3 regions of the Streptomyces sp. NPDC005728 genome follow, and region 1 is predicted to be linked to each of the others. Evidence: riboswitches for the same ligand, from Rfam matches in the RefSeq annotation. Region 1 holds a riboswitch; each other region holds the start of a gene.
What was found. A riboswitch is a leader RNA that binds a small molecule or an ion and turns the genes downstream of it on or off. The one in region 1 is predicted to bind S-adenosylmethionine.
Positions count from the first base shown of each region.

Region 2: another riboswitch for S-adenosylmethionine. It lies ahead of ABZ471_RS34270 (aminotransferase class V-fold PLP-dependent enzyme); the one in region 1 lies ahead of thrC (threonine synthase).
Region 3: another riboswitch for S-adenosylmethionine. It lies ahead of ABZ471_RS17445 (amino acid ABC transporter permease); the one in region 1 lies ahead of thrC (threonine synthase).

Region 1 covers NZ_JBEXYL010000003.1:30,708-40,907, forward strand. Annotated here, with positions in the region: gene ABZ471_RS03305 (ROK family protein) at 1-13, opposite strand, end outside; gene ABZ471_RS03310 (extracellular solute-binding protein) at 153-1,403, shown strand; gene ABZ471_RS03315 (DUF3263 domain-containing protein) at 1,439-1,663, shown strand; gene otsB (trehalose-phosphatase) at 1,706-2,539, shown strand; gene ABZ471_RS03325 (trehalose-6-phosphate synthase) at 2,536-3,954, opposite strand; gene ABZ471_RS03330 (glucosyl-3-phosphoglycerate synthase) at 4,041-5,036, opposite strand; SAM riboswitch class I at 5,197-5,343, shown strand; gene thrC (threonine synthase) at 5,361-6,644, shown strand; gene ABZ471_RS03340 (MoaD/ThiS family protein) at 6,641-6,916, shown strand; gene ABZ471_RS03345 (cold-shock protein) at 7,359-7,562, shown strand; gene groL (chaperonin GroEL) at 7,838-9,460, shown strand; gene ABZ471_RS03355 (Uma2 family endonuclease) at 9,552-10,200, opposite strand, start outside.
Region 2 covers NZ_JBEXYL010000070.1:6,544-16,743, reverse strand. Annotated here, with positions in the region: gene ABZ471_RS34305 (hypothetical protein) at 1-783, opposite strand, end outside; gene ABZ471_RS34300 (NlpC/P60 family protein) at 813-1,820, opposite strand; gene ABZ471_RS34295 (NlpC/P60 family protein) at 2,059-3,090, opposite strand; gene ABZ471_RS34290 (NYN domain-containing protein) at 3,303-4,646, opposite strand; gene ABZ471_RS34285 (hypothetical protein) at 4,684-4,923, opposite strand; gene ABZ471_RS34280 (rhomboid family intramembrane serine protease) at 5,317-6,060, shown strand; gene ABZ471_RS34275 (Lrp/AsnC ligand binding domain-containing protein) at 6,057-6,338, shown strand; gene ABZ471_RS34270 (aminotransferase class V-fold PLP-dependent enzyme) at 6,364-7,737, opposite strand; SAM riboswitch class IV at 7,901-8,017, opposite strand; gene trpD (anthranilate phosphoribosyltransferase) at 8,103-9,167, opposite strand; gene ABZ471_RS34260 (cytochrome bc complex cytochrome b subunit) at 9,289-10,200, opposite strand, start outside.
Region 3 covers NZ_JBEXYL010000022.1:73,084-83,283, forward strand. Annotated here, with positions in the region: gene ABZ471_RS17410 (proline racemase family protein) at 1-714, opposite strand, end outside; gene ABZ471_RS17415 (dihydrodipicolinate synthase family protein) at 773-1,669, opposite strand; gene ABZ471_RS17420 (NAD(P)/FAD-dependent oxidoreductase) at 1,764-3,161, opposite strand; gene ABZ471_RS17425 ((2Fe-2S)-binding protein) at 3,154-3,456, opposite strand; gene ABZ471_RS17430 (FAD-binding oxidoreductase) at 3,453-4,631, opposite strand; gene ABZ471_RS17435 (putative leader peptide) at 4,794-4,916, shown strand; gene ABZ471_RS17440 (glutathione S-transferase C-terminal domain-containing protein) at 5,037-5,924, shown strand; SAM riboswitch class IV at 6,003-6,113, shown strand; gene ABZ471_RS17445 (amino acid ABC transporter permease) at 6,455-7,435, shown strand; gene ABZ471_RS17450 (amino acid ABC transporter ATP-binding protein) at 7,432-8,268, shown strand; gene ABZ471_RS17455 (transporter substrate-binding domain-containing protein) at 8,337-9,362, shown strand; gene ABZ471_RS17460 (GNAT family N-acetyltransferase) at 9,421-10,200, shown strand, end outside.

The DNA.
Region 1 (10,200 bases):
TGACATGTCTCACGGGGGACAGTGTGACCCCCGGACCCACAAGAGGTCTAGTCCACTCACGTGGTGTAGACCTTATGTGTCCACATATTGAACGGTCAGACAGCAGGGTTGGGGCTTTGACGGTGCTTCGGCGTACGGCAGGAACGATCGCGGTGGTGTCCGCACTGGGCATGACGGCGGTCCTCGGCGGCTGCGGGAGCACGGGGTCCTCCGACGTGACCCTCAGACTCGTCGCCGCCGACTACGGCGATTCCAAGGCGAACAGCTCGCAGAAGTACTGGGACAAGCTGGCCGACGCGTACGAGTCCCAGCACTCCGGCGTGAAGGTCGAGGTCAGCGTCTACTCCTGGAACGACGTCGACCGCAAGGTCAAGGAGATGGTCGACGCCGGACACGCCCCCGACCTGGCCCAGATCGGCGCCTACGCCGACTACGCGGCCGCGGGCAAGCTGTACCAGGCCTCCGACCTGCTCTCCATCCGCACCCAGGCCGACTTCCTCTCCCAGCTCTCCGACGCGGGCGAGTGGAAGCACGTGCAGTACGGCATCCCGTTCGCCGCCTCCACCCGGGTGCTCTTCTACAACAAGACCCTCTTCACCCAGGCCGGCATCACCCCGCCGACCACCTGGAGCGAGCTGGCCGCCGACGCGAAGGCGCTCAAGGCCAAGGGCGTGAAGTACCCCTACGCGCTGCCGCTCGGCTCCGAGGAGGCCCAGGCCGAGACCATGCAGTGGCTGCTGAGCGGCGGCAACGGCACCGGCTACACCGACGCCCTCGGCACCTACACGATCGACTCGGCGCAGAACATCCAGACCCTCACCTGGCTCAAGGACGAGCTGGTCGGCAAGGGACTGACCGGACCCGTGGCACCCGGCAGGCTCAACCGCGCGGCCGCCTTCGCCTCCTTCGCCGACGGCCAGGTCGGCATGCTCAACGGGCATCCCACGCTGATCCAGCAGGCCGCCAAGAAGGGCGTGAAGTTCGGCATGGTCCCGATGCCGGGCCGGGCCGGCAAGGCCAAGGCCTCGATGGGCGTCGCCGACTGGATGATGGGCTTCCGGCAGAACGGGCACGCCCGGCAGATCGGTGACTTCCTCGACTTCGTCTACAACGAGAAGAACGTCCTCGCCTTCTCCCGCGAGTACGGGCTGCTGCCGGTCACCGGCTCCGCGTCGGACACCATGACCCAGTCGGGCGCGGCCGCGGACAAGGACCTGCACCCCTTCCTCGACCAGCTGCCGACCTCCGAGCTGTATCCCGTCGGCAAGACCTCCTGGGCGGCGGTCAGCGCGGCCGTGAAGAAGGACATAGGCCAGGCGGTCGCCCCCGGCGGCAGCCCCATCGGCATACTGACCCGCCTCCAGTCGACGGCGACGGCGGCGGACAGCAGCGACGTGAACTGAGCCGGCTGTCCGTGGCCGGCGTTACGGTTGCCCCCATGGAACTGGGCAGCCGTGAGAAGGCCATCCTCGCGCTGGAGCGCCGGGGCTTTCCCGGCCCCGGCGCGAAGGAACGGGCGATACGCGAGGAACTGGGCCTGGCACCGGTGCGCCACTACCAGCTCCTCAACGCCCTGCTGGACGACGAGCGGGCGCTCGCGCTGGATCCGGTGACGGTGAACCGCCTGCGCCGCGTCCGCGAGGCACGCCGATCCGAGCGCTGAGCCCCAGGAGTGACCGGAGCCCGCGCTGGATACTGTCGCTGTATGGACCTTCTGCCGACTCCGGCGACCAAGGCCGGCCGGGACGGACTGCAGGCGCTGCTCGCGAAGCCCGGCTCAGCAGTGATCGGGCTGGACTTCGACGGCACGCTCGCCCCGATCGTCGAAGACCCCGAGCAGGCCCGCGCCCACCCCGACGCCGTGGCCGCCATCGCCGCGCTCGCCCCCAAGGTGGCCTCCGTCGCCGTGATCACCGGCAGGCCCGCCGGGGTCGCGGTGCGGTACGGCGGCTTCGCGGGCGTGCCCGGCCTGGAACACCTGGTCGTCCTCGGCCACTACGGCGCCGAGCGCTGGGACGCCGTGACCGGCACCGTCACCGCGCCCCCGCCCCACCCCGGCGTGGCCGCGGTCCGCGCCGAGCTGCCGGGCCTCCTGGACCGGGTCGGCGCCTGGCACGGCACCTGGATCGAGGAGAAAGGGCGCGCCGTCGCCGTCCACACCCGCCGCGCCGACGACCCCCAGGCCGCCTTCGAGGCCCTGCGCGAACCCCTCGCCGACCTCGCCGCCCGGCACGGCCTGATCGTCGAGCCCGGCCGGTTGGTCCTAGAACTACGCCCGCCGGGCACGGACAAGGGGGTCGCCTTCCTCGACCACGTCCGCGCCACCGGCGCCGAGTCCGTCCTCTACGCCGGCGACGACCTCGGCGACCTCCCCGCCTTCGCGGCCGTGGACGAACTCCGCTCCGACGGCACCCCCGGCCTGCTGGTCTGCAGCGGCAGCAGCGAGGTCACGGAACTGGCAGAACGCGCAGACGTCGTGGTGGACGGCCCGGGAGGGGTCGTGGCGCTCCTGCGAGCTCTGGCGGAACACACGCCCTAGCCGTCGAGCGCGTGCAGCTGATCCAGGAACCACTGAACGGGCGGCAGCGCCGTGGCGGCCGCGGCCAGCCTCTTCGACCGTTCCGCCCGCTCACCTCCCGGCAGGCTCAGCGCCTCGTGCAACGCCCTCGCCGTCCCCCCGATGTCGTACGGGTTCACCACGATCGCGTCCTCGCCCAGCTCCTCGTACGCCCCGGCCTCCCGGGACAGCACCAGCGCGCACCCCTCGTCGGAGACGACCGGTACCTCCTTGGCGACCAGGTTCATGCCGTCCCGGATCGGGTTGACCAGGGCGACGTCCGCGAGCCGGTACGCGGCCAGGGAGCGCGCGAAGTCGTCCTTGACGTGCAGCACGACGGGGGTCCAACCCGCGGTCCCGTACACGGAGTTGATCGTCTCCGCGACCCGCTGCACCTCCGCCGTGTAGTCGCGGTAGACGGCCAGGTCCTGCCGGGACGGATAGGCGAAGGCCACATGGACCACCCGTTCGCGCCACTCGGGGTGGTCCTCCAGCAGCTGCCGGTACGCCAGCAGGCCGCGCACGATGTTCTTGGACAGTTCGGTGCGGTCCACCCGGACGATCGTCCGGCGCCCCTCGCCGATCTCCTCCCGCAGCACGGCCATCCGCTCGGTCACGTCCGCCCGGTGCGCCCGCTCCCGCAGGAAGTCCGCGTCCGCCCCCAGCCCGTGCACCCCGATCCGGGTTCCGGACGGGATGCCGGGACCCAGCACCGTGTGACAGCAGTCGGTGAACGCGTCCGCCCACCGCCGGGTCAGGAACGCGGCCCGGTCCGCACCCAGGATGCCGCTCAGCAGCTCGGCCGCGATGTCGTCGGGCAGCAGGCGGAAGTAGTCCGGCGGGGCCCACGGGGTGTGCGAGAAATGGCCGATGCGCAGGTCGGGGCGGAGCTGCCGGAGCATCCGGGGGGCGAGGGCCAGGTGGTAGTCCTGGATGAGTACCGCGGCGCCGTCCGCCGCCTCTTCCGCCAGCGCCTCGGCGAAGGCGCGGTTGTACGCCTCGTACGACGCCCACTGCCGCCGGAACTCCGCGTCGAAGATCGGCTCCAGCGGCGTCTGGTACAGCATGTGGTGGACGAACCACAGCACCGAGTTGGCGATGCCGTTGTACGCGTCGGAGAACACGGTCGCGTCGATGCCGAGCATCCGCACCCGCTGCCCGCCGGTCTCCTCGGCCGGCAGCAGGCCGCCGCCCGCGCGCCGTACCGCCTCCCGGTCGCCGTCGCCCAGCGCGGCGCACACCCACACCGCGTCCGTGTCCGGCCCGATGGCCGACAGACCCGAGACCAGCCCGCCGCCGCCCCGTCGGGCGTGCAGCGAGCCGTTCTCGAGGACCTCGTACGAAACCGGGCCGCGATTGGACGCGACCAGCACCTCAGCACCGTGGGTGGAAGCCATACGCCTCAACCTAGCCCGGCCCCGAAACGCTCAAACGTACGGTCCGCCCCGGAAGGGGGCTGTATACAGCCGTTTTCGTGCGCCCCTCACGCCACCCGGCGCGCCGCGTACTCCGCGATCTCCGCCATCGGCGGCCGCTCCTCGGTGTCCACCGAATAGGTGCGCGGCTCGAACCCGTCCTCACCGCGCTCGAACTGGGTGAGGGAGGGCCGGACGAGGTGGCCGCGGGCGAGCCTCAGCTGGGCCGTGCGGTAGATCGCCGCGGCCATGCGGCCGAGGGCCTGCCCGTCCTGGTGGCGGTGCTTGCGCACCCCGACGTCGACCTGGGCGAGGGCGTCCAGGCCGACGAGGTGCAGGGCGTCGACCAGCATGCCCAGCTCCACGCCGTAGCCCACCGGGAACGGCAGCTGTTCCAGCAGCGAGCGGCGGGCCGCGTACTCGCCGCCCAGCGGCTGCACGAATCCGGCCAGCTGCGGCCAGTGCAGGTTCAGCAGCGGGCGGGCCACGAGTTCCGTGACCCGGCCGCCCTGTCCCACCCGTCGCCCGCCACCGCCCTTCTGCGGAGCTCCTTCGGCGTACACCTCCTCATAGCCGGCGAGCGGACGGTCGTACATCGCCTTGACCAGGTCGACGCCCGGTTCGGTGAGCAGCGGGCCGACGATCCCGGAGACGAAGTCGGAGGAGAAGTCCTTCAGGTCGGCGTCGATGAAACAGATGATGTCGCCGCTGGTCACCAGCAGGGAGCGCCACAGCACCTCGCCCTTGCCGGGGACGGCCGGGATGCGCGGGAGGATGTCGTCGCGGTGGACGACCCGCGCGCCCGCGGCGGCGGCGACCATAGAGGTGCGGTCGGTGGACCCGGAGTCGACGACGACGATCTCGTCGACCAGTGGGACCTGCTGCATGAGGTCGTGGCGGATGACCGCGACGATGTCGCCGACGGTCTCCTCCTCGTTCAGCGCGGGCAGGACGACGGAGACGGACTGACCCGTGCGCTGCTTGGCGGCGAGTATCCGGTGGAGCGGACGGTCGGTCGCGGACCAGGAGCGGGTGGTCAGCCAGTGTTCGACTTCTTCCAGCACGGTCTGCGGCTCCTCACTGTCGTGATCACAGGGGGTGACCGTGTGATCCATCTCGCGGTTCGGACGACTATCTCAACTGTCCTGGCCTTCGGTTACAGTCTTGAACAACGCCGATGACCATCGCATGTCGAGGGGTCAAGACGCGTTGACAACCGAATACCGCTCATCCAGAGGGGCAGAGGGATACGGCCCGTTGAAGCCCCGGCAACCCTCCAGCCGGTCTTGTCACGTTGACGTGGCGAGGCTCCCGGCTAGGGAAGGTGCCAAATCCGTCTCACGGCGAGATGCGTCGTGAGGAAGATGAGGAGAAAGGGCCTCGCCTCCATGGCTGTGCAGACAGTTGCAAGCACCAGCAATCCCGCCGTCGACCTCGGTCCCGCCGCAGCCCTGAGCTGTCGCGAGTGCGGCCACCGGGTTCCCCTCGGGCCCGTGTTCGCCTGCGAGGAGTGTTTCGGCCCGCTGGAGATCGCGTACGACTTCTCCGCCTACGACGCCGAAGAGCTGCGTAAGCGCATCGAGGCCGGTCCCGCGAACATCTGGCGTTACGCGCCGCTGCTGCCCGTCCCCGCCGACGTGGCCGGCAAGCCCAACATCAACCCGGGCTGGACCCAGCTCGTCAAGGCCGACAACCTGGCGCGCGAGCTGGGCGTCACCGGCGGGCTGTACGTGAAGGACGACTCCGGCAACCCGACGCACTCCTTCAAGGACCGGGTGGTGGCCCAGGCACTGGAGGCCGCGCGCGCCTTCGGCTTCACCACGCTCTCCTGCTCCTCGACCGGCAACCTGGCCGGCGCCGTCGGCGCCGCCGCGGCCCGCGCCGGCTTCCGCTCCTGCGTGTTCATCCCGCACGACCTGGAGCAGGGCAAGGTCGTCATGGCCGCGGTGTACGGCGGGGAACTGGTCGGCATCCAGGGCAACTACGACGACGTGAACCGTTTCTGCTCCGAGCTGATCGGTGACCCGGCCGGCGAGGGCTGGGGCTTCGTCAACGTCAACCTGCGGCCGTACTACGCGGAGGGCTCCAAGACCCTGGCGTACGAGATCTGCGAGCAGCTCGGCTGGCGGCTGCCGGACCAGATCGTGGTCCCGATCGCCTCCGGCTCCCAGCTGACGAAGATCGACAAGGGGCTGCAGGAGCTGATCAAGCTCGGGCTCGTCGAGGACCGGCCCTACAAGATCTTCGGCGCGCAGGCCGAGGGCTGCTCGCCGGTGTCGACGGCCTTCAAGGCCGGCCACGACGTGGTCCGCCCGCAGAAGCCGAACACCATCGCCAAGTCCCTCGCCATCGGCAACCCGGCCGACGGCCCGTACGTCCTCGACATCGCCCGGCGTACCGGCGGTGCGGTGGAGGACGTGACCGACGAGCAGGTCGTGGACGCGATCAAGCTGCTGGCCCGGACCGAGGGCATCTTCGCGGAGACCGCCGGCGGAGTGACTGTCGGCGTGGCGAAGAAGCTCATCGAGAACGGTGTCCTGGACCCGTCGCTCACCACGGTCGTCCTCAACACCGGCGACGGCCTCAAGACGCTGGACGCGGTGGCCGGCACCGGCCTCACCGCCACCATCCGCCCGACCCTGGACTCCTTCCGAGAGGCTGGCCTCGCATGAGCGTGACCGTTCGCATCCCCACCATCCTGCGCACCTACACCGGCGGACAGGCCGAGGTCGCCGCCGACGGCGCGACCCTCGCCGAGGTCATCGAGGACCTGGAGAAGAACCACACCGGGATCGCCGCCCGGGTGCTGGACGACCAGGGCAAGCTGCGCCGCTTCGTCAATGTGTACGTCAACGACGACGACGTCCGCTTCGAGCAGGGCCTGGAGACCGCGACCCCGGAAGGTGCCGGTGTCTCCATCATTCCGGCCGTCGCCGGCGGCTGACAGAATGACCGATCATTACCTTCGGTAACCCAGGTTACCGATTGTTCAACAGATTGCCCCCTCCGTGAGAGAAGCGGAGGGGGCAATTCTGTGTGATTGAGCGCGGTACAGTTGGGGAACGCGTTCCGGGTCTGCGGGTCGTAGACCTCGGAATCATGTCGTACGCCCGATAAGAAGTAGCCAAAGTGCACGGGTTGTATGCGGCTTTTGCGCCTTTTGTGTAGCCCGACTTGCCCTGAATTCGCACGAATTCTCGGCAGATTCCGGACCGGGCTCGTCCAGAATTCTCGTCCGATTGACCTGTTGCAGACGGCAGTTGGACAGATACATTCAGCCGCGGTCGACGCGTTCCGGCGCACGCCCCCGACCAATGGGGGGTGAGGTCTGACCCGGGTCCGCGAAGTGTGGATCTGTGCAAGGGCCAGTAATAGGGGAGTTAGGCATGGCTCAGGGCACCGTCAAGTGGTTCAACGCGGAGAAGGGGTACGGCTTCATCGCGGTCGACGGTGGTGCGGACGTCTTCGTCCACTACAGCGCCATTCAGATGGACGGCTACCGCACCCTGGAAGAGGGCCAGCGGGTGGAGTTCGAGATCTCGCAGGGCCAGAAGGGCCCGCAGGCCGACATGGTTCGCCTCAGCGCCTGAACGTTTCTTGTTGCCGAAGGGCCCGCACCCCGTCACCGGGGCGTGGGCCCTTCGTCCCGTTCGCCCCAGGCTGTTCCTCGAAGGCGCTTGCACTCGACCATGCCGAGTGCTAATCATTGGCGTTAGCACTCTGAAGGTGAGAGTGACAAAGAAGGACCGGGTCGGTGAGGCCCGCAGGCCAGGTGGGGCAAGGAACCACAGGTCGGCGAGCCGTCCGTCGCGGGCGCGGGCGCGGTCCGAAGGAATCACCCCCAGTCCTGGAGGGACCACTTCACATGGCCAAGATCATCGCGTTCGACGAGGAGGCGCGGCGCGGCCTCGAGCGCGGCATGAACCAGCTCGCGGACGCCGTGAAGGTGACGCTCGGCCCCAAGGGCCGCAACGTCGTCCTCGAGAAGAAGTGGGGCGCCCCCACGATCACCAACGACGGTGTCTCCATCGCCAAGGAGATCGAGCTCGAGGACCCGTACGAGAAGATCGGCGCCGAGCTGGTCAAGGAAGTCGCCAAGAAGACGGACGACGTCGCCGGTGACGGTACGACCACCGCGACCGTGCTCGCCCAGGCCCTCGTCAAGGAAGGCCTGCGCAACGTCGCCGCCGGTGCCAACCCGATGGCCCTGAAGCGCGGTATCGAGAAGGCCGTCGAGGCCGTCTCCGCCGCCCTGCTGGAGCAGGCGAAGGACGTCGAGACCAAGGAGCAGATCGCCTCCACGGCGTCCATCTCCGCCGCCGACACCCAGATCGGCGAGCTGATCGCCGAGGCCATGGACAAGGTCGGCAAGGAAGGCGTCATCACCGTCGAGGAGAGCAACACCTTCGGTCTGGAGCTCGAGCTCACCGAGGGCATGCGCTTCGACAAGGGTTACATCTCCGCCTACTTCGCCACCGACATGGAGCGGATGGAGGCGTCCCTCGAGGACCCGTACATCCTCATCGCCAACTCCAAGATCGGCTCGGTCAAGGACCTGCTCCCGCTGCTGGAGAAGGTCATGCAGTCGGGCAAGCCGCTGCTGATCATCGCCGAGGACGTCGAGGGCGAGGCCCTGTCGACCCTGGTCGTCAACAAGATCCGCGGCACCTTCAAGTCCGTCGCCGTCAAGGCCCCGGGCTTCGGTGACCGCCGCAAGGCCATGCTCGGCGACATCGCCATCCTCACGGGCGGCGAGGTCATCTCCGAGGAGGTCGGCCTCAAGCTGGAGAACGCGACCCTGGACCTCCTGGGCCGCGCCCGCAAGGTCGTCATCACCAAGGACGAGACCACCATCGTCGACGGCGCCGGCTCCTCGGAGCAGGTGGGCGGCCGGGTCAACCAGATCCGCGCCGAGATCGAGAACAGCGACTCGGACTACGACCGCGAGAAGCTGCAGGAGCGCCTGGCGAAGCTCGCCGGCGGTGTCGCGGTCATCAAGGCCGGTGCCGCCACCGAGGTGGAGCTCAAGGAGCGCAAGCACCGCATCGAGGACGCCGTCCGCAACGCGAAGGCCGCCGTCGAGGAGGGCATCGTCGCCGGTGGTGGCGTGGCCCTGCTGCAGGCCTCCTCGGTCTTCGAGAAGCTGGACCTGGAGGGTGACGAGGCGACCGGCGCCAACGCCGTGAAGCTCGCGCTCGAGGCCCCGCTGAAGCAGATCGCCGTCAACGGTGGTCTCGAGGGTGGCGTCGTCGTGGAGAAGGTGCGCAACCTGGCCGTCGGCCACGGTCTGAACGCCGCCACCGGCGAGTACGTCGACATGATCGCCGAGGGCATCATCGACCCGGCGAAGGTGACGCGCTCTGCCCTGCAGAACGCCGCCTCCATCGCCGCGCTGTTCCTCACCACCGAGGCCGTCATCGCCGACAAGCCGGAGAAGGCCGCCGCGGCCGCTCCGGGCGGCATGCCGGGCGGTGACATGGACTTCTGATCGACCTGACGGTTGATCGCCTGTCCTTCGGACCGAGGGCGGTGCTTCCAGCTTCTGGCTGGGGGTGCCGCCCTCGGGCGCTTCGTGAGGCTCAGTCGGCGTAGTCCTTGAGTTCCTGTGTGTCGAGGATGACGTCGACGGGGGAGGGGAGCACGACGGTGGCTCCCCAGGGGTAGGACGGGGACCGCTGATAGCGGCCGTTCTTCGGCTCGCTGTACACGACGACTGTGCTGTTGTCGCGGTCGATGAGGAGATAGACGGGGATGCCGACCGCCGCATAGCCGACGGGCTTGTCGACGCGGTCACGTTGGTGCGTGTCCCTGTCGTGGGAGGTGATCTCTACGGCCATGAAAATGCCGTCGGAGCCCGACCACTCGCCGTGTCCCGTGAAGTGGCCCTTGGGAGCGACGGCCGCATCCGTGCGGGCGCGGCCCTTGCGATACGCCTCGGTCCTCACACCAGACTCGCCGTAGACACGGAGCTCAGGGCGGTGCTGCATGCATTGCTCCTGCAGCCAGACCAGGATCTCCCGGTGGTTGCCGTCCGGCATCGCCTTGACCTCTAGTTTTCCGTTGATGTACTCGAGGCGGACGGTCTCCGGCGCCCGGCGCTCCAGCTCCTCGAAGTCTTCGACGCTGAGCGGGTCCTTGGTGCGGACCCGCCCGTCGACGAATTCGAGGTGCACGTTCTCCGGGGCCGCGCCGGCGAGTTCCTCGAAGTCCTCGGCGGACATCTGCGGG
Region 2 (10,200 bases), on a different contig from region 1:
GTGGGTGAGCACGACCTGCTTGCCGAGGCCGCCGAGCATGCCGTAGGCGTCCGGGTTGACGACCACCCGGTCCGCGGGCGCCTTCCCGCTGCCGCCCGCCTCGCCGGTGGTGACCGCGGCGATGCCCCGGTAGCCGGCGGCGGGCGAGCCGAGCAGGCCCGCCATGCCCTCCAGCGAGCGCGGGACGAGGACGACGACCCGGCGGGTCCAGTCCGTGCCCCACGCGCGGGAGACGGCCGGGACCGCGCGGTCGGCGAGCCGGGCGTACGCGCGCAGGTCGGCGGCGCTCCGGCCGGCCCCGAGGACCAGGCTGTGCGCGCCCTCGACCGCGGCCACCGTGCCCTGGTCCCAGAGCTGCTGCTCGGCCTTCGGCGCGGGCCGGTCGGCGGTGACGTACCACCCGTCGTCGGCGGTGCGGCCGAGGGCGAGGGTGCGGCGGACGCTGACCGGGGCCCGGTCGTAGCCGGAGATCCGGTAGCGCAGTTCCGCGTCGGCGGTGACACCGGTGCCGCGGTGGTGCAGGGCGGTCACCCGGTAGGTCCAGGAGGCCAGCGGGAGCGCGCGCAGCCGGTCGTACCCGGTCCGGGTGCCCGTCGTGCCGTACGCCGTCTCGTCGTGCCCGAGGAGGGCCGCCGAGCGCCGGTCGAGCACCTGCTGCACCTCGGCCCGCGCCGGGTCGGCTGCCGTCCGTCCGCCGCATCCGGCCAGGGGCGGTACGAGCAGCAGACACAGCCCGGCCGCTGCGGTCCGCCACACCCCCTGCATCCGTCTGCGATCAGCCATTTCCCGATCGTACGGCGCGCGGTCCGTGCTCAGGGACGGGTGACCGAGGAGACGGGCATCATGCCGACCGGGTCGTAGCGCACCGGGGCTCCCGGGTAGGGCGCGTGGACGACCTGGCCGTTGCCGACGTACATCCCCACATGGCTGGCGTCGGAGCGGTAGACGACCAGGTCGCCGGGGCGCGCCTCGGAGAGCGGGATCTGCCGGCCGGCGTACCGCTGCTCCTGCGAGGTGCGCGGCAGATGGATCCCGGCCTGCGCGTACGACCACTGCATCAGGCCGGAGCAGTCGAAGCCGGAGGGCCCGCTGGCACCCCACACGTAGGGGCGGCCGAGGGCGGAGAGGGCGGCGGCGACGGCGGCCGAGGAGCGGCCGTCGGGGGCGACGGCGCCGGACGGGTCGGGCAGGTCGGTGCGGCCGGAGCGGGAGGCACGGTCGTAGGCGGCGCGCTCGGCGGCGGGCAGGGAGTTGAGCAGCTGCCGGGCCCTGGCGAGCTTCTTCTCCACGGTCCGCTTGTGCTGGGCGACCGCCTTGCGGCTCTGCTCCAGCGCGGCGAGTTTCCCGGCGGCCTCGGCGCGCTCCTGGGCGAGTTCCCGCATCGCCGAGCGCAAGTCCCTGAGCTGTCCGGCCTGCTGGGCGCCGATGCGGTCGAGGGTGGTCGCCTTGTCGAGGTAGTCGTCGGGGTCGTCGGAGAAGAGCAGGGCGACGGCGGGGTCGATGCCGCCGGAGCGGTACTGGGCGCCGGCCAGCGAACCGATCCGCTCGCGCATGGTGTTGATGCGCTGCTGCTGCCGGGCGATGTGGTCCTGGGCGTCCCTGACCTCGCGGCGCAGCACGTCGGCCCGCTCGTCGGCCTTGTCGTAGGCCTGGGTCGCCTGCTCGGCCTCCGTGTAGAGGCGGTCCACCTCGGCACGGGTGTGTCCGTGCGGCGCTGCTTGGGCGGGTACGGCGCCGAGTGTGGCGGCGGCCGACAACACGCACAGGGCGGCGGCGCCCCGGTTGAACCCGGACGGTGCAAGGCGGCGATGGGACCCCACGGCAGTCCTTCTGCTGGCGGACAGAGACAGCCTCCCCGGCGCCGGGGACGGGGAGGCCCCTGCGCCGGGGAAACGCGGCAGACAGTAGCCGTGCGGAAGGACTGCGCCCGACGATCTCGGGGGCTGCACAAACGTGACGCCCCGCCCCTGACGCAGGTCATGGGCGGGGCGTGGAGTCAGTTTCGGTTGATCGGAATTCGCCCGTTCGGGCGCCCCCGAGTCGGTGTCGCGGGGTTGATCAGACCCGGACGCCGAACTGGAACGGCATGTTGCCGATCGCCTCGTAGCGGACCACGGCGCCGGTGTGCGGGGCGTGCAGCACCTGGCCGTTGCCGGCGTAGAGGCCGACGTGGTGGAGGTCTCCGTAGAAGAAGACGAGGTCGCCGACCTGGAGCTGGCTCTGGGTCAGGCGGGTGCCGATACCGGCCTGGGCCTCGGAGGTGCGCGGTATGGAGACGCCGGCCTGCGCGTAGGCGTAGGAGGTCAGGCCCGAGCAGTCGAAGGAGGAGGGGCCGGTGGCGCCGTAGACGTACGGCTTGCCGAGCTGGTTCTGGGCGGCGGCGAAGGCCGCGGCGGCACGGCCGGAGGCGGAGCCGTCGTCGCCCAGGTCCACGCGCTCGGTGGAGGAGCGGTTGGCCCGCGCCTGCTCGGCGGCGAGCGCGGCCTTCTCCTTGGCGGTGAGCGTGTTGAGCAGCTTCTGTGCCTCGGCGAGCTTGCCCTGGACTTCCTTCTTCTTCTTGCCCAGCTCGGTGCGGGTGGAGGCGAGGTCCTTGAGCTTCTCGGTGGCCTCTGCCCGCTCCTGGGCGAGTTCGCGCTGTTTGTCCTGAATCTTCTTCAGGCCCTCGACCTGCTGGCTGCTCAACTGGTCGAGCGTGGAGGCCTTGTCGAGGAAGTCGTCCGGGTTGGAGGACAGGAAGAGCTGGACCGAGGCGTCTATGCCGCCGGAGCGGTACTGGGCGGTGGCCAGCGAACCCAGGCCGTCACGGAGCTTGTTGAGCTCCTGCTGACCGCGGGCGACGTTGTCCTGGATGGTGGAGATTTCCTTCTGCAGCTTCTGCTGCTTCTCCTTGGCCCCGTTGTACTTCTCGGTGGCCTGCTCCGCCTGCTCGTAGAGCTTGTCGACCTTCGCCTTGACCTCGTCCTTGCCGAGCTTCTCGCTCGGCGCGGCGTTGGCGGCGTTCGCGCTCAGCGCGACGGCAGCGGCGGCTGCGGTGGTCAGCACGGTCACACGCGTGCGGCTCGGCTGCTTGGGTCGACGATGGGACGCCACTGAGGACGAACTCCTTCTTGTGAGTGATCACCCGTTCGGAGGTTCGAGCCCAGACCCTAGTGACCCACTTGTGATCAGTTCAAATCCTCGCGGCAAAAAAACCTGTGACGCAATGCATTCTTTGCACATAACTCACGTGCAGTGAGGTGCGATTGACCCTACGTTGCGCGAGAGTCGTTCCAATTCGGGCATTGCGTATGTGTATTGGACCTTCAGGACAGCCGCTTCAGAAGTACCGCAGACGCGACAGGTCGGGCACCGGCCCGGGCGACCCCGTCGGCCACCTCTCGGTCGGTCGAGGCGACGATGACCGGGCGGCCCGGCGGCTCCGCGCGCACCAGCTGGCGGATCAGCTCGTCCGCCGTGACCCCCGGCTTGGAGAACAGCACCCGCACACCGCGCGGCGGCGCGAGCAGCACCGGCGCGGCCAGTTCGGCCCCGTCGAAGACACACGTCACCTCGGCGCCGGTCTGCGCGGCCAGCGCCGAGAGCTGGCCCAGTAGCCTGAGCCGCTGCTTCTCCAGCGGCATCTGCGGATAGCCGGTCTTGGTGACGTTGTAGCCGTCGACCACCAGATGCGCCTGCGGCAGCGCGAGCAACTGGTCGAGAATGGCCGGATCGTTCTCGGACAGGGCCCGGGTCGCGATGTCCTTCGGGGTCATTCGTCCCGGTTCGACCGCGTCCACGGTCTCTGCCGGGCGCACGGAGACCGGCGGCAGGGCGAGTTCGCGCCGCAGCCCTTGGGTGGCGTCCAGCAGCGTGTCGAGCAGCAGCCGTACCCGCATGTCCTCGACGCTGCGCCCCTCGCGGGCCGCCCGGCGGGTGGCCTCCAGAGCGGCCTCGGCCTCGCCCAGACGCGCCTTGACCCGCCGCGACTCGCTCTCCGCGGCCGACACCTGCGCCTGCGTCTCGGCGCGCACGGCCTCGATCTCGCCGTGGACCTTGCGCAGCGCGGCCTCCCCGCGCTTGACGTCGCTGAGCGCGGCACGGAGCTTACGGTGAAGCGATTCCGCTTCCTTCTTCGCCGACTCCAGCTCGGTGCGCAGCCGTTCGGTCTCGGTCCGGGTCTGCTCCCGGGCCTGGGCCAGCGCCTCACGCAGCCGCTCCAGTTCGGCCCGGCTCTCCTCGTCGGCCCGCTCGGCATCCGCGCGCTGGGCCTCCTCGCCGGCCGCGGCGACCAGCTTCACCCAGCCCGCCGGACGCAGTACATAGGCCGCGGCCGCCACGTCGAGCGGGTCCGCGGCCGGGGGCGGCGAGCCGGAGTCGAGGGCGCCGGAGAGTTCCGGCTGCGCCTCTCTGAACTTCTCCCCGATCCGCTGCCGGAAGAGCGCGTCGGTCTCCACGGCGGCCGCCATCGCGTTCCCGGCGAACTTGGCCCGGCGGTTCGGGGCGAACCGGGCGTACTGCCTCAGCTGGGCGGGCAGTTCCGCGACGGTCAGGCCGCCGAAGCCGTCCGAGACGATCTGCACCACCCGCCGGCGCACACCGTCGGGCAGCGGACGGTCAAGCACCTCGGCGGTGCCGTCGCCCGGCCCCCCGCCTGCGGTCTCCACCATCCGTCACACCCCAATACCTGTACGGGGCCCGCTCCGCTCAGGAGCCGGCACCCGGCCTGTCCACGAGTTCCACCTGGTCCACCGCGTTGCACCAGCGGCAGCGGACCGACTCGATGGTCTCACTGACCACCTCGCGCTCCTCGACCGTCGGCTCACCGGCGAGGTCGAGGTGGACGTACTCGACGACCTTCGACGAGCGGGAGACGTCGAAGCGGGTGAGGTTGCCGCAGAGGGTGCAGCGCCATCGTGTCGTGGCGGTCGGCAGGGGAACCGTCATCGTGACTGTTCGCTTCCTTCTCGGTCGGTCCGCGCCGCTGCTCGACGCGTGTGGCTCGTAACCCTACGGCCTGGCGGGTACTCGCCGCCCGCCCGTCCGCAGGGCCTGTCCGGCGGATCCTGCCGGAGACGCGGGGTACGGCACGCGCTCCCCCGGAGGGGGTACCCCCAGCCGCGTCGCCGTCACTCGCCGACTCCCGCACGCTCGGCTGCGCTCGCACGGGGGGACCCCCATCGCGTCGCCGCCCTCCTCCGCCTTGCAGATGCACGCACCCTACCCCGCTCACCTGCACCGATAAGGCGCCGTCGATTCCCTCCGACCCGATCCGCCGGACAGGCCGTGGCGGCGAGGCGGTCTGTCAGGTTGCGTCCCCTTACGTCATGCTCTGTAGTCATGATCACCACCTGGAGCACCGCGGCCGCCCGAACACTCAGGGCGGTCAGAGGCACCTCCGCACCGATGACGTACACCCTCATCGCCCTGTGCTCCGTGATCTTCGTTCTGGGCCCGGCCTCCGGGCTCACTCCGGCATACGGCTCCGTGGACACGCTGCCGGCAGCGCAGCGCGCGTACTTCCGGCACTGGGGAGTGGTTCCGGCGGACCTGTTCGACGCGCCCGCCCGGGAGGTCCTGGCCCCGGCCACCGCCCTGTTCGTGCACGGCAGCTGGGTGCATCTGCTCGGCAACATGCTCTTCCTCTTCGTCTTCGGGCTGATGACCGAGGAACGGATGGGCAGGGTGGAGTTCACCCTGTTCTACGTCGGCTGCGGCTACCTGGCCCTGCTGGGCTACGCGGCCGCCAACGCCACGTCCGAGCAGTCGCTGGTGGGCGCCTCCGGGGCGATCTCGGCGGTGCTCGGAGCATTCCTCTTCCTGTTTCCCCGTGCCCGCGTGACCAGTCTCCTCCCGTTCCTGTTCTTCCTGCCGATGCGCTTCCCGGCCTGGGTCGTGCTGCCCTTCTGGGCAGCCCTCCAGTGGCTCGCGGCGGGCCGTGCCGGCGAGGGCCCCGGGGTGGCCTACCTCGCCCACCTGGTCGGCTTCGGCCTCGGCTTCGGCTACGCGTGGGTGCGCTACGGACGTGGGACTAGAGTGAAGTCCGCACCGGCTCCGGCACCCGAGGGAGAGAACCCGTCGTGATCACCGCGATCGTCCTGATCAAGACCAGCGTGGACCGGATCCCCGAGATCGCCGAGCAGATCGCTTCACTGGAGAGCGTCAGCGAGGTCTTCTCGGTCACCGGCACCTACGACCTGATCGCCATGGTCCGGGTGAGCCGGCACGAGGACCTCGCCGACGTCATCCCCGGCCGGATCAGCAAGATCCCCGGCGTGGAGGCGACCGACACGCACGTCGCGTTCCGCACGTACTCCCAGCACGACCTGGAGGCGGCGTTCGCGATCGGTCTCGACTCGTGAACGCCGCCTCCTAGGCACTCTCCGGTCAGACAGCGGGGACGCAGCGCCCTTCCTCTGTGCGGTACGTCCACTTCGCGCCCTCGGTCACCAGTTCCCGCACGGCCTTCACGAAGCGCTCCACGTGCTCGTCCGGGGTCCCTGCGCCGAAGCTGACCCGGATGGCGTTCAGGGACTTCTCACCGGGCGCGGCCTCGGGGGCGCCGCACTCGCCCTGGGTCTGGGGGTCGGAGCCCAGCAGGGTGCGCACCAGCGGGTGGGCGCAGAACAGGCCGTCGCGGACGCCGATGCCGTACTCGGCGGAGAGGGCGGCGGCGAAGTGGGAGCTGTTCCAGCCGTCCACGACGAAGGAGATGACGCCGACACGCGGCGCGTCGTCACCGAAGAGGGAGAGGATCCGGACCTCGGGCACCTCGGCCAGGCCCTCGCGGACCTTGGAGATCAGGTGCTGCTCGCGGGCCACGAGGGTGTCGAAACCGGCCTCCGTCAGCGCCTTGCAGGCGGAGGCGATGGAGTAGGCGCCGATGACGTTCGGGGAGCCGGCCTCGTGGCGGGCGGCCGTCTCGTGCCACTCGACGGCCACTCCCCCGTCCTCGCGCCGGCTGACCCTGCGGCTGGCGCCGCCGCCCGCGAGGTACGGCTCGGCCGCGACCAGCCAGTCGGCGCGGCCGGCCAGGACGCCGGAGCCGAAGGGGGCGTAGAGCTTGTGGCCGGAGAAGGCGACCCAGTCGACGTCCAGGTCCTGGACCGACACCGGGTGGTGCGGCGCCAGTTGGGCGGCGTCCAGGACGATCCGGGCGCCGTGCGCGTGGGCCGCCGCGGCCAGCTCGCGCACCGGCCACAGCTCGCCGGTGACGTTCGAGGCGCCGGTGACGCAGACCAGGGCCGGGCCGTACGGGTCGCGGCCGGCGAGGGCCCGCTCCAGGGTCTCGACGGCCTGCCGCGGGGTGCGCGGCGCGTCGAGGCAGGTGACCCGGGCGTCCTGCCAGGGCAGCAGGGAGGCGTGGTGCTCGGTCTCGAAGACGAAGACCTGGCAGTCGGCGGGGAGCGCGCGGGCGAGCAGGTTCAGGGAGTCCGTGGTCGACCGGGTGAAGACCACCTGGTCGGCCGCACGGCAGTCGAGGAACTCGGCGACGGTCCTGCGGGCGTTCTCGAACAGGTCGGTGGAGAGCTGGGAGAGGTAGCCGGCGCCGCGGTGGACGCTGCCGTAGTACGGCGCGTAGGCCGCCACGTCGTCCCAGACGCGCTGGAGGGCGGGGGCGCTGGCCGCGTAGTCGAGCGCGGCGTAGGTGACCTCACCGCCGGTGACGAGCGGGACGGTGACATCCCGGCCCAGAACGGGCAGCGCCCCCGAAATGTCACGGCAAACGGTCTGGTCGGCGGCAGCGGTGGAGACGGACATGGTGAACTCCCGTGAGAGGCAAGGCGGAACCACCGTGCGAGCAGGCGTGGCTCAAGCACGGAGGAAGGTGAAAAGGGGGATGCGGAGGCGGGGCTCTACGCCCTATCGCATTCGCTTGCTCACGGAAGGCTCCCTCGACGACCAGGACCCCTGGTGTGCGAGGGGTCCGCGCTTGCCGTAGACCTCGCTGCCCACGGCCTGGTCTTCACCCGGGGCACCCCGCCACGGACGGAGGGTTGCCGGACAGCCGGCCGGGGCCTGTTGACTGTCACTCATGACCTGGTACGACATCCTGCCACACGATCTTCGCCGCGCAAGGCGCAGTCCGGATCCTGGACTGCGCCCTGCGTCACACGGCGTGAGTGTCAGGTGTTGCTGGCCGTCACCCAGCGCTCCAGGGTCCGCTTGGCCGCGCCCGAGTCGATCGACTCCGCGGCCTTGGCCATGCCGGCCCGGAGCTGCTCGGCCAGCGGGGCCTCGGTCGGGTCGAGGGCCACCAGGGCGGCCGCAGAGTTCAGCAGCACCGCATCCCGGACGGGCCCCTTCTCCCCGTCCAGCACGCGCCGCGCCACCTCCGCGTTGTACGAGGCGTCGGCGCCGCGCAGGGCCTCCACGGGTACGAGGTCGATGCCGACGTCCCGCGGGTCGAAGCGCTCCTCGGCGACCTTGCCGTCCCGGACCACCCACACTCGGGAGGTGGAGGTGGTCGTCAGCTCGTCCAGGCCGTCGTCGCCGCGGAAGACCAGGGCGGAGTTGCCGCGCTCGGCGAGGACCCCGGCCACGATCGGCGCCATGCGCGGGTCGGCGACCCCGACGGCCTGGGCCCGCACCTTGGCCGGATTGGTCAGCGGACCGAGGACATTGAAGGTCGTACGGATCCCCAACTGGCCGCGCGCCGCGGCGACATGACGCAGCGACGGGTGGAACTTCACCGCGAAGCAGATGGTGATGCCCGCCTCGTCGGCGACCTCGGCGACCCGCTGCGGGGTCAGGTTCAGATTGATGCCGAGCTTCTCCAGGACGTCGGAGGACCCGGAGGCGGAGGACGCGGCGCGATTGCCGTGCTTGACGACCTTCGCTCCCGTGCCGGCGACCACGATGGACGACATCGTGGAGATGTTCACCGTCTTGGCGCCGTCGCCGCCGGTGCCGACGATGTCGACGGCAGGTCCCGGCACCTCGATCACGTTCGCGTGCTCGTACATGGTCCGCACGAGGCCGGTGATCTCCTCCACCGTCTCGCCCTTGGAGCGCAGCGCCACCATGAACCCGGCGATCTGCGCGTCGGTCGCCTCCCCGCTCATGATCAGGTCCATCGCCCAGGCCGTGTCGTCGGCGGACAGGTCCCGGCCCTCCAGCAGCCCGTTCAGCAGGGCGGGCCAGGAACGGCCCGCCGCGGTGTCGCCTCCAGCGGGGGTCACAGCGTTCATAGCCGCTCCTGGGTGTCGTAGAAGAACAGTGTGGTCCCACCCTATCCAGCCCGGGACACGGCGAAGGGCCCCGTCCGTAAGCCGGACGGGGCCCTTCGACCGTGGCGTGGCGACGCGGGGATCAGTGGTGGCCGTGGCCGCTCGTGATCTCCTTGTACTCGTCGACCGTGGGCTTCGGGATCTGGTTGTCGTCGCCGTAGTAGGCGTCGCTGAGCTTGACGCGCAGCTTCTCCGCCGTCTTCACCTTGCGCTCGACACCGTTCTCGTCGACCGCCGGGCCGATCTCGGCCGGCTCGTACTGGTGGTGAGCCGTGAGGGTGTGCAGCTGCTCCTGGCTGAGCGACTCGTGGACCTCGATGAACTCACCGTGCGGCAGGCGCTTGATGATGCCGGTCTCGCGACCGTGCAGCACCTTGTCGCGGTCGCGGCGCTGCAGGCCGAGGCAGATCCGCTTGGTGGCGATGAACGCGATGACCGGTCCGGCGAAGAAGGCGATCCGGACGAACCAGGTGACGTCGTTGATGGACAGGTGGAAGTGGGTGGCGATGAGGTCGTTGCCACCGCCCACCAGGCCGACCATGTACACGGTGACCCAGGCGACGCCGAACGCGGTGCGGGTCGGGGCGTTGCGCGGGCGGTCCAGGATGTGGTGCTCGCTCTTGTCGCCGGTGACCCAGGACTCGATGAACGGGTAGACCGCGATCGCCATCAGCACCAGGCCGAAGAGCACCAGCGGGATGAACACGCCCAGGACCAGCGTGTGACCCCAGAAGTTGATCTCCCAGCCCGGCATGTAGCGGACCAGACCCTCGGCGAAGCCCATGTACCAGTCGGGCTGGGCGCCGGTGGAGACCTGGTCGGGCCGGTAGGGGCCCATGGCCCAGATCGGGTTGATCTGGGTCACCGCGGCGATGGCCGCGATCACGCCGAAGACCAGGAAGAAGAAGCCTCCGGCCTTGGCCATGTACACCGGCAGCAGCGGCATGCCGACGACGTTCTTCTCGCTCTTTCCGGGGCCCGCGAACTGCGTGTG
Region 3 (10,200 bases), on a different contig from region 1:
GGAGTGGCGTGCGGTGGCGCCGGGCGCGTACAGGTGGACGTGGTGGCACCCGCGGATGGACGGGTCCTCCGGGTGGACCGGCTCCTCCTCGGCGTTGATCGCCTCCATCAGCGACAGCCCGGCGGCGAGGATGTCGTCCTTGCGGGCACGGTCGAAGGGCAGGCCGAACTCGTCCAGCGGCAGGATGGCGTAGAAGTTGCCGCCGTAGGCGAGGTCGTACGTCACCGTCCGCCCGTCGGCGAGCACCGCCGTGCGGTCCAGTCCGGCACTGAAGGAGGGCACATTGTGCAACGTGACGTTCGTGGCGGCACCGTCCTCGACCGCGACCTCGGCGACCACGACCCCCGCCGGCGTGTCCAGGCGGACGGTGGTCACCGGTTCCACGACCTCCACCATGCCGGTCTCGACGAGCACGGTCGCCACGCCGATCGTGCCGTGCCCGCACATCGGCAGATAGCCCGAGACCTCGATGTAGATCACCCCCCAGTCGCAGTCGGGGCGGCTGGGCGGCTGGAGGACCGCGCCGCTCATCGCGGAGTGCCCGCGCGGCTCGTTCATCAGCAACTGCTTGACGTGGTCGCGGTGTTCACGGAAGTACAGCCGCCGCTCGTTCATCGTCGCACCGGGTACGGTGCCGATCCCGCCGGTGATCACCCGGGTCGGCATGCCCTCGGTGTGCGAGTCGACGGCGTGCAGGACGAGCTTGCTGCGCATCTGCGGTCCCCTTTCCGTGGTCCGTTGCTCGGTGGTCCGTTGCGCGGTCCGGCGTCCGTTACGCGAGGCCCGCGGCCACGGCCTTCTCGGTGGCCGCGCGGACCGCGGCCTCCTGCTCGGGCAGCAGCGGGACGCGCGGCGGGCGCACGGGGCCGCCGTACCGGCCGACCACGTCCATGGACAGCTTGATGGCCTGCACGAACTCCGTCTTCGAGTCCCAGCGCAGCAGCGGGTGCAGCTGCTGGTACAGGGGAAGCGCGGTGGTGAGGTCCCCGGCCACGGCGGCACGGTACAACTCGGCCGAGGCCCGGGGGAGCGCGTTGGGGTAGCCGGCCACCCAGCCCTTGGCGCCGGCCACGGCCAGCTCCAGCAGGACGTCGTCGGCGCCGATCAGCAGGTCCAGCTCCGGGGCGAGTTCGGCGATCCGGTAGGCGCGGCGCACATCGCCGGAGAACTCCTTGACACCGTGGATGTGGCCCTCGCCGTGCAGCCGGGCGAGGAGTTCGGGTACGAGGTCCACCTTGGTGTCGACCGGGTTGTTGTACGCCACCACCGGCACGCCCGCCCTGGCGACCTCCGCGAAGTGGGCGAGCACGGACCGTTCGTCGGCGCGGTAGGCGTTGGGCGGCAGCAGCATCAGGGCTTTGCACCCCGCCTCGCCCGCCTGTTCGGCCCAGCGCCGGGCCTCCGCCGAGCCGTACGCGGCGACGCCCGGCATGACGCGCGCGCCGCCGATCGCGGCCACGGCCGTCTCCACCACCCGGGCACGCTCCTCGGGCGTGAGTACCTGGTACTCGCCGAGGGAGCCGTTGGGTACGACGCCGTCGCAGCCGTTCGCCACCAGCCAGGCGCAGTGCTCGGCATAGCGGTCGTGGTCGACGGAGAGGTCGTCGCGCAGGGGGAGTGCGGTGGCGACGAGGACACCGTGCCAGGGGCGGTTCTCCGGGAGGGTCATGAGCGGTCCCCAATCCAATAGCGTGTGACATGTTACTGAGCAGCCAGAGGTGTGGTGCGCGCCTTCGGCACGGGTCAGCCGGGCTCCTGGCCGGTCATTCGGGCTTCTGTTCGGGCAGTGCCGCGAGCACTCCGAGCGGCACCGGCCGGGCGAACGGCCGACGCCCGGGGGTGAAGGGGCATCCGGCCAGCCCGGCCACCGCGGGCCCGCACATCCGGCCCTGGCACCAGCCCATCCCGGCCCGGGTGAGCAGCTTCACGGTGCGCAGGTCCCCGGCCCCGAGCGTGTCGACGGCCGTACGGACCTGGCCGGCGCTCACCTCCTCGCAGCGGCACACCACCGTGTCGTCCGTGATCCGGCCGGCCCAGTCGGCCGGCGGGGTGTACACCGCGTCGAGTACCGCGTAGAACTCCCGCAGTCGGGTGCGGGTCCGGGCGGCCGCGGCCCATCTGCGCGGGTCGGGTGCGGTGCCGTGCAGCCGGGCGGCGACCGAGCGGCCGGCGATGTGCCCCTCGGCGAGCGCGAGAGCCGCACCGCCGATGCCGGTGGTCTCGCCGGCCGCCCAGACGCCCGGCACATCGGTGCGCTGCTCGCCGTCGACCCGGACGTCCGTCCCCGAGAGGGTGCAGCCGAGGGTCTCGGCGAGGTCGGTGTGCGGCAGCATGCCGTGCCCCACAGCGAGGGTGTCGCAGGGGATGCGGCGGGCGCCGGCGGGCCTGGGCCGCCCGTTCCGGTCGAGCGCGACGACGGTGACCGCCTCCAACCGGTCGGAGCCGTGTGCCTCCACGACGGTGTGCCGGGGCAGGGTGCGGACGCCCCGGCGCAGCAACAGGCCCGCGTACCAGGCGCCTTCGGCCAGCTTCCCGGGGTGCGCGGCGAGCGCCGGCGCGTGTCGCAGCAGGGCCCCGGACCCGGCGGACTCGACCAGCGCGGCCACCTGGGCGCCCGCCGCCGCGAGTCCGGTGGCCACGGGCAGCAGCAGGGGTCCGGTGCCGGCGACGACGGCCCTGCGGCCCGGCAGCACCAGGCCGCCCTTGAGCATGGCCTGGGCGCCGCCCGCGGTGACGACACCGGGGAGTGTCCAGCCAGGGAAGGGCAGCACCCGCTCGTAGCCGCCCGTGGCGAGCAGCACGGCGTCGGCGCGGACGGTGACGCCCTCCTCCTGCAGAGGGCCGTGCAGCGCGTGCACCGCGAACGACCCCGAGCCGGCGTCCACGCACCAGACATGGTGATCCGTCAGATGCGTGATCCGTCCGGCGGTGACGTGCCGGTCGAGCCCGTCCCGTAGCCGTACCCAGGCGCGCCACTGGTGGTGCAGGGTCTGGGGGCGGCGGGCGCCGAGGGCGGCGGCGGGCTGCCGGTAGAACTGCCCGCCCGCCTGCTCGGCCGCGTCGAGGAGGGTCACGCGCACGCCGCGCGCGGCCGCCGCCAGCGCCCCGGCGAGTCCCGCCGGACCCGCCCCGACGACGGCGAGATGCGGTCGCTCAGTCATCGTCCCGGCCCGTCCCCTCCTGTGTGCGGATCACATCGCCCGGCCGTACGGGGACCAGGCAGGCCCGCTGGTTCGGGCGTCCGTTGACGGTCACCAGGCAGTCGAAGCACACCCCGATCCCGCAGAACACCCCGCGCGGGCGGCCGGCCTCGCGCGTACTGCGCCAGGAGGTCACCCCGGCCGCCCACAGCGCGGCCGCGACGGTCTGGCCGGGCAGCGCCCCGACGGGCCGTCCGTCGAAGGTGACGGTGAACGCGGCACCCGGCCGGGCTCCGGCCAACTCCAGTGGATTCATGGGGTGTTGCCTCCGATCGCTTCGGGCCCCGCAGGCGTTTCGAACCGCTCCGGGCGAAAGGGCGCGAGATCCAGGTCCGCGGCCCTGCCGGTCAGTGCCTGGGCGATCAACTGCCCGGTGCCGGTGGCCAGTCCGATGCCCGCTCCCTCGTGGCCGCAGGCGTGATACAGCCCGGGCACCCGGGGATCGGGGCCGATCGCCGGGAGGTGGTCCGGCAGATACGGCCGGAAACCCGCGTACGTCCGCAGCGCGCGCACCCGCTCCAGGAAGGGGAACAGCCCGATCGCCCCGGCCGCCAGCGCCCGGACCGCCGGCAGCGACAACGAGCGGTCGAAGCCGACCCGTTCACGGGTCGCCCCGATCAGGACCGGCCCGGCGGCCGTGCCCTCGACCACCGGCGAGGTTCTGAGCGCGGCCGAGTCGCTCGCCACGTCGGCCACGTAGTCCGCGGCGTACACCTTGTGCCGGACCATGCACGGCAACGGCTCGGTGACCAGGACGAAGCCGCGCCGGGGGAGGACCGGGAGGCGTACGCCCGCCAGTGCGGCGAGGTCACCGCCCCAGGTGCCGGCCGCGTTCACCACCGCCGGCGCGTGGATGTCCCCCTGGCCGGTGCGGACGCCGAGCACCGCGCCGTGGGGCGTGCGCAGCACCCCGGTCACGGCCCGGCCCGTGTGCAGACGGGCGCCGGAGACGCGGACCAGATGGGCGGCGGCCAGCGCGGGCATGACCTGCGCGTCCTGCGGATAGCGGACACCGCCCGCCATGCCGGGGGCCAAGTGCGGTTCCAGCTCGCCGAGTTCGTCCGGGCCGACGGGTTCGGCCGTGACGCCGGCGGTGCGCTGGCCGGCGACGAACTCCGTCAGTGCGTCCAGTGCACGGGAGGTCGACGCGACCACCACACCGCCCTTGGACTCGTACTCGACCGACGGCCCCAGGTCCTCGGCCAGCTCCGCCCACAGGCGGGCCGACAGCAGGGCGAGTTCCAGCTCGGGGCCCGGCTCCTTGTCGGAGACCAGCAGGTTGCCCTCGCCGGCGCCGGTGGTGCCGCCGGCCACCGGGCCACGGTCCACCACCCTCACGTCGAGGCCGGCGCGGGCGGCGTACAGGGCACAGGCCGCGCCCGCCATGCCGGCTCCGACGACCACGACATCGCAGGTCAGTAGCTTCGCCACGGCAGTACTATGTCACATATCGCTGATTTTGAGGAGACCCCCGAACCCGCTCGTCGCCCGTCTGTCGCCCGCCCGGAGTCCCAGGCGTGGACACCCTCTTGACGTCGCACGACGCCGGATCGACACTCCAGGGAGGGAATCCTAGTGAACGGGTAGGGAAACATGGTGCGCCTCAGGACGGTCGTCGGCCGAGCGGGCCGTACGCCGCTGCGTGCACCTCTGCTCACCTCACGCCTTCACATCGACCTGCTCCGCGTCTGCAGCGCGATCAGCCCTCGGGGCTGAGTCCGGCCTTCCGGGCCCGGCCGGGCCGCCCTTGCGCCGAGCCGAGCACGTCCCGCACCCACCGACCGACGACCCATCTGCCGCGCGTACGTCCGTGCGCGCCCGCACCAGGGGAGACGCATGTCCACCACTCCGCTCGCCGCCGTCCCGTCCGCCCACCGCACCGCGCCCGCCTTCCGGGGCCGGATCGGCCGGGACGCGCGCAGCGGCCACTACGCCGTGCCGCACCGCTACCGGCTGCATCTGTCCACGGCCTGTCCCGACGGGCTGCGCCTCGCCGTCGGGTACAGCCTCCTGGGCCTCGACGGCAGCTGTCCGGTCACCTTCCTGCCCGCCCTCCCGGACGGTCCCGGTGACGGCCACTCGGCCCTGCGTCCGCTGTACGAGGCGAGCGCGCACCACTACACCGGGCCGGCCCTCGCGCCGGTGCTCAGCGACGACTGGTCCGGACGCATCGTCAGCACCCATGCCCCCGACATCCTGCGGGACCTGGACCGCTTCCCGAAGGACGGCCGTGCCTCCCTGTATCCGTGCGGGACGGAGAGTCAGATCGAGGCCGTCGAACGACTCTGTGCCGAGGGCATCGAGGAGGCCGCGCAGCGCGCCGGACGGGCCGGCGCCGACCCCGCCGAGCGGACGGCGGCCCTCGACGTGCTGCTGGACACGCTGGGCAGGCTGGAGCGGTACCTGCAGGGCGAGCGGTACCTCCTCGACGACAGGCTCACCGCCGCCGACATCGAGTTGTGGGTGACCCTGGTGCAGCTGGACACCGTGCACCGCTGCCACCTCGACGCCTCCGCCGTGCACCGCATCGCCGGCCACCCGTCGCTGTGGGCCCACGCCCGCCGGCTGGCCGCCCACCCCGCCTTCGGTGCCCACCTCGACCTCGACGGCATCGCCCGACGCCACCACGGCCGCTGCCAGGGCCTGGAGGCCGCCGGAGCCGCGGTCCAGATCCTGGACTGGACGAGCCACGCCGCGGACGCCACGGACACTTCGCGCAGGTGAGAGCGGGCCGAGCAAGGTCCAACCCTCGGACACTCGTTGACAATCGAACGGCCGGCTGACTTACTTACCGATCAGAACGGTCATGAGCGTCAGCGCCAAGCCCTGGCTCGCTGACCGGCAACCCTCCCCTCACGGTGGGGTGCCCCAGGTGACGACCGGACCGGACGACGTTTTCGGTAAGCGCGAGGGCCCCGCGGGGCCGGAACAGTGACAGGTGACGCCATGTACGCAGCTCCCAGGACGGCCGCCCGCCGCCCTCAGGGCTGCGTACGCTCGTCCGCGAACCTGCTGGTCGCCAACCGCGCCGTCGATCTGCTCCGCGTGAACAGCGCACTGTGTACCGCACCGGGCCGCGCCCGCTGTCGGGGCTGACACCTCCCCGCAGCCCCGCACTCCCTGACGAACACCGCCCGCGCGGTGTGCCGTTGCCCTCCCCGCCCCCGGTGCCCCCGCACACCCGTGCGCTGAGCATGCCGCCGTAGCGCACGGCTGCCGTGGCCCTGGGGTGTCCGACTCCGCCGGAGCCCACCATGAGTGAACCCCCAGGCACCGCAGTGTCCCTCGCCGAGGCACCGCCCGCCGACGCCCCGTCAAAAACCCTCGCTGCGCAGCGAGTTCTGCCGCTCAGGCGACCCGGACGCTGGATCGCCACCGCCGTCGTCCTGGTCCTCGTGGCCCAGTTCGTCCACGGCCTGACGACCAACCCCTTCTACCAGTGGGACCGCTTCGGGTACTGGTTCCTGCGGCCGACGATCCTCGACGGCCTGTTCATCACCCTCGAAGTGACCGCGTACAGCGCGGTGCTGGGCCTGCTCGGCGGCGTCCTCCTCGCGCTGGCCCGGCTCTCGAGGTCCCCGGTCCTGCGTGCGGTCAGCTGGACCTACGTGTGGGCGCTGCGCTCCGTCCCGCTGATCGTGGTGCTGCTCTTCCTCTACAACTTCAGTGCCCTGTACAAGACGTTGAGCGTCGGCGTCCCCTTCGGGCCGGCCTTCTTCTCCTTCGACGAGTCGAAACTCGCCACCGACATGGTCATCGCCGTCATCGGCCTCAGCCTCAACGAGGCGGCCTACGCGGCCGAGGTCGTCCGGGGCGGCATCCTCTCCGTCGACCAGGGCCAGCACGAGGCGGCGGCCGCCCTCGGCCTGCCGAAGAGCTACCAGTTCACGAAGATCGTCTTCCCGCAGGCGCTGCGCTCGATCACCCCGAACTACGTCAACCAGCTGATCGGCCTGGTCAAGAGCACGTCGCTGGTCTTCTACGTCTCGCTCCTCGACCTGTTCGGCACCGCGCAGACCATGGGCGCCACCTACCCCGGCGACATCGTGCCGCTGCTGCTGGTCGTCACCGTCTGGTACCTGATCCTGACGAGCGTCGTCTCCGTCATCCAGTTCTACGTCGAGCGGTACTACGCCCGGGGCGCAAGCCGCAACCTGCCGCCGACGCCGTTGCAGCAGCTCCGTACAGGTCTCACCGACCTGCGAGCCCGCATCCGCAGGGAGGCCGCCGTATGACCGCGAAGACACTCGAGCCGTCGGCGGACGTCGAGGCCGCCACCGTCGAGGTGCACGACGTGCACAAGTGGTACGGCACCCACCGGGTGCTGAACGGCATCGACCTGACCGTGCGTCCGGGCGAGGTGACCGTCGTCCTGGGCCCGTCCGGCTCCGGTAAGTCCACGCTGCTGCGGGTCATCAACCACCTGGAGAAGCCGGAGATCGGCTACGTCAGCGTCAACGGCGAACTGATCGGCGTGAAGCGGCAGGGCGACCGAAGGGAGGCGGAAGTCCCCCCGGCCGAGGGCAGGGGGAGGCTGAAGGAGCTGAGCGAGCGCGCCATCCTGGCCCAGCGCAGCCGGATCGGGTTCGTCTTCCAGAACTTCAACCTGTTCCCGCACCTGACGGTCCTGGACAACGTGGCCGCCGCCCCGGCCGCCATCGGCAAGCTCGGCAAGCCCGAGGCGCAGGAACTCGCCCGCGCACTCCTCGGCCGGGTCGGCCTCGCCGACAAGTCGGACGCCTACCCGCGGCAGCTGTCCGGCGGCCAGCAGCAGCGCGTCGCCATCGCCCGCGCCCTCGCTCTGCGCCCCGGCGTCATCCTCTTCGACGAACCCACCTCCGCCCTCGACCCCGAACTCGTCGGTGAGGTCCTCGCCGTCATCAAGGACCTGGCGTCCACCGGCACCACCCTCGTCATCGTCACCCACGAGATCGGCTTCGCCCGCGAGATCGCCGACCGGGTCGTCTTCATCGACGGCGGAAGGATCGTCGAACAGGGCCCGCCCTCCGAGGTCCTCGACAAGCCTCGGCACGAGCGGACCAGGGACTTCCTCAGCAAGGTCCTGTGACCCACCGCTCCCCACGACCTCCCCCCACGCCACCGCTCTCATCACCCTCTCAGCGACAAGGAACGGCCATGTCTACCCACTTTCCCCGACGCAGCCTGATACGCGGCATCACCGCGGCGACCGCCGTCGCCACCCTCGCCACCGGGCTCGCCGCCTGCGGTGGTGACAGCGACGCCGCCACCAGGACCGACGATGCCGCCTCCGGGAGCGTGAGCGTCGGGCAGCTGTCCAACGGCGCGGCCGAGGAGACCGCCCTCAAGGTGTCCGAGGTGAAGGCGATCAGCGCCGAACTGCCCGACTCCGTGAAGAAGAGCGGCAAGCTGGTCATCGGCATCGGCGCCCTGCCGTCCGGGTCCGCGCCCCTGGTCTACGTGGGCAGCGACCAGAAGTCCATCACCGGATCCGAGCCCGACTTCGGCCGCCTCGTCGCCGCCGTCCTCGGCCTGAAGCCGGAGATCAAGAACTTCACCTGGGAGAACCTCTTCGTCGGGCTCGACGGCGGCAAGGTGAACGTGGCCTTCTCGAACGTCACCGACACCGAGGAGCGCAAGAAGAACTACGAGTTCGCCTCGTACCGGCAGGACAACCTCGCCTTCGAGGTGGCGAAGTCCAGCAAGTGGAACTTCGACGGCACCTACGAGAACCTCGCCGGCAAGACCGTCGAGGTCGGCTCGGGCACCAACCAGGAGCGCATCCTCCTGGAGTGGCAGAAGAAGCTGCAGAGCGCGGGCAAGAAGCTCACCATCAAGCACTTCCCGGACAGCAACGGCACCTACCTGGCGCTCAACAGCGGCAAGATCGACGCCCACTTCGGCCCCAACCCGACCATCGCCTACCACATCACCCAGACGGCGAAGACGCCCAACGCCACCCGCAACGCCGGCACGTACTCAGGCGCCGGCTCGAGCCTGCAGGGCCTGATCGCCGCCACCGCGAAGAAGGACAGCGGTCTCGCCAAGCCGCTCGCCGACGCCATCAACTACCTGATCAAGAACGGGCAGTACGCGAAGTGGCTGGCCGCCTGGAACCTCTCCAACGAGGCCGTCGCCAAGTCCGAGGTCAACCCGCCCGGGCTGCCGCTGACCGACTCCTGATCAGTCGTCACACCGGCAGTGAGCCATGCAAGGTGAGTGAAGAGAGGACCCCGCCTCCGTGACCCGCCGGACCGACCTCCACGGAGGCGGAGCCCTGTCCCTGCCCGCTGCCTCCGTCCTGGACAACGCCGTCTGGGCCGCCCTCGACGGCCCCCACGCGCACCTGGCCGAGCGGTTCGGGCGCGCGGCCCGCTACCGGCCCGGCGTCTACGCCTACGCGGCCCTCGCCGACCCGGCCGACCCGGCCGCCTGGGCCGACCTGCACGCACTCGTCGGGCCGGGGACGACAGTACGGATCAAGCCCGTTGACCAGGTGCCCGACGGGTGGGAGGTCATCGGCGGTGGGGAGGGTATCCAGCTCGTCGGCACGGCGCTGCGGGCCGAGCCCGCCCCGGAGGCGGTACGGCTAGGACCCGCCGACGTGCCGGAGATCCTCGACCTGGTCGCCCGTACCAGGCCCGGCCCGTTCCTGAAGCGGACCGTCGAGATGGGCACCTACCTCGGCATCCGGCACGAGGGCCGGCTGATCGCGCTGGCCGGGGAGAGGCTGCGGCCGCCCGGCTGGACGGAGATCAGCGCCGTGTGCACCGACCCGGAACACCGCGGCAGGGGGCTCGCCACCCGGCTGGTCCGCGCGGTCGCCGCGCGCATCAGGGAGCGCGGGGACACCCCGTTCCTGCACGCCGCGGCGGACAACACGCCGGCGATCCGGCTCTACGAGTCGATCGGCTTCACCCCGCGCCGACGCTCGCGCATCCTGCGGCTCCGCAGCCCCGGAACACAGCTTTGCAGCCCGGGAACACAGCTTTGCAGCCCGGTCACACAGCTCCGCGGTCCG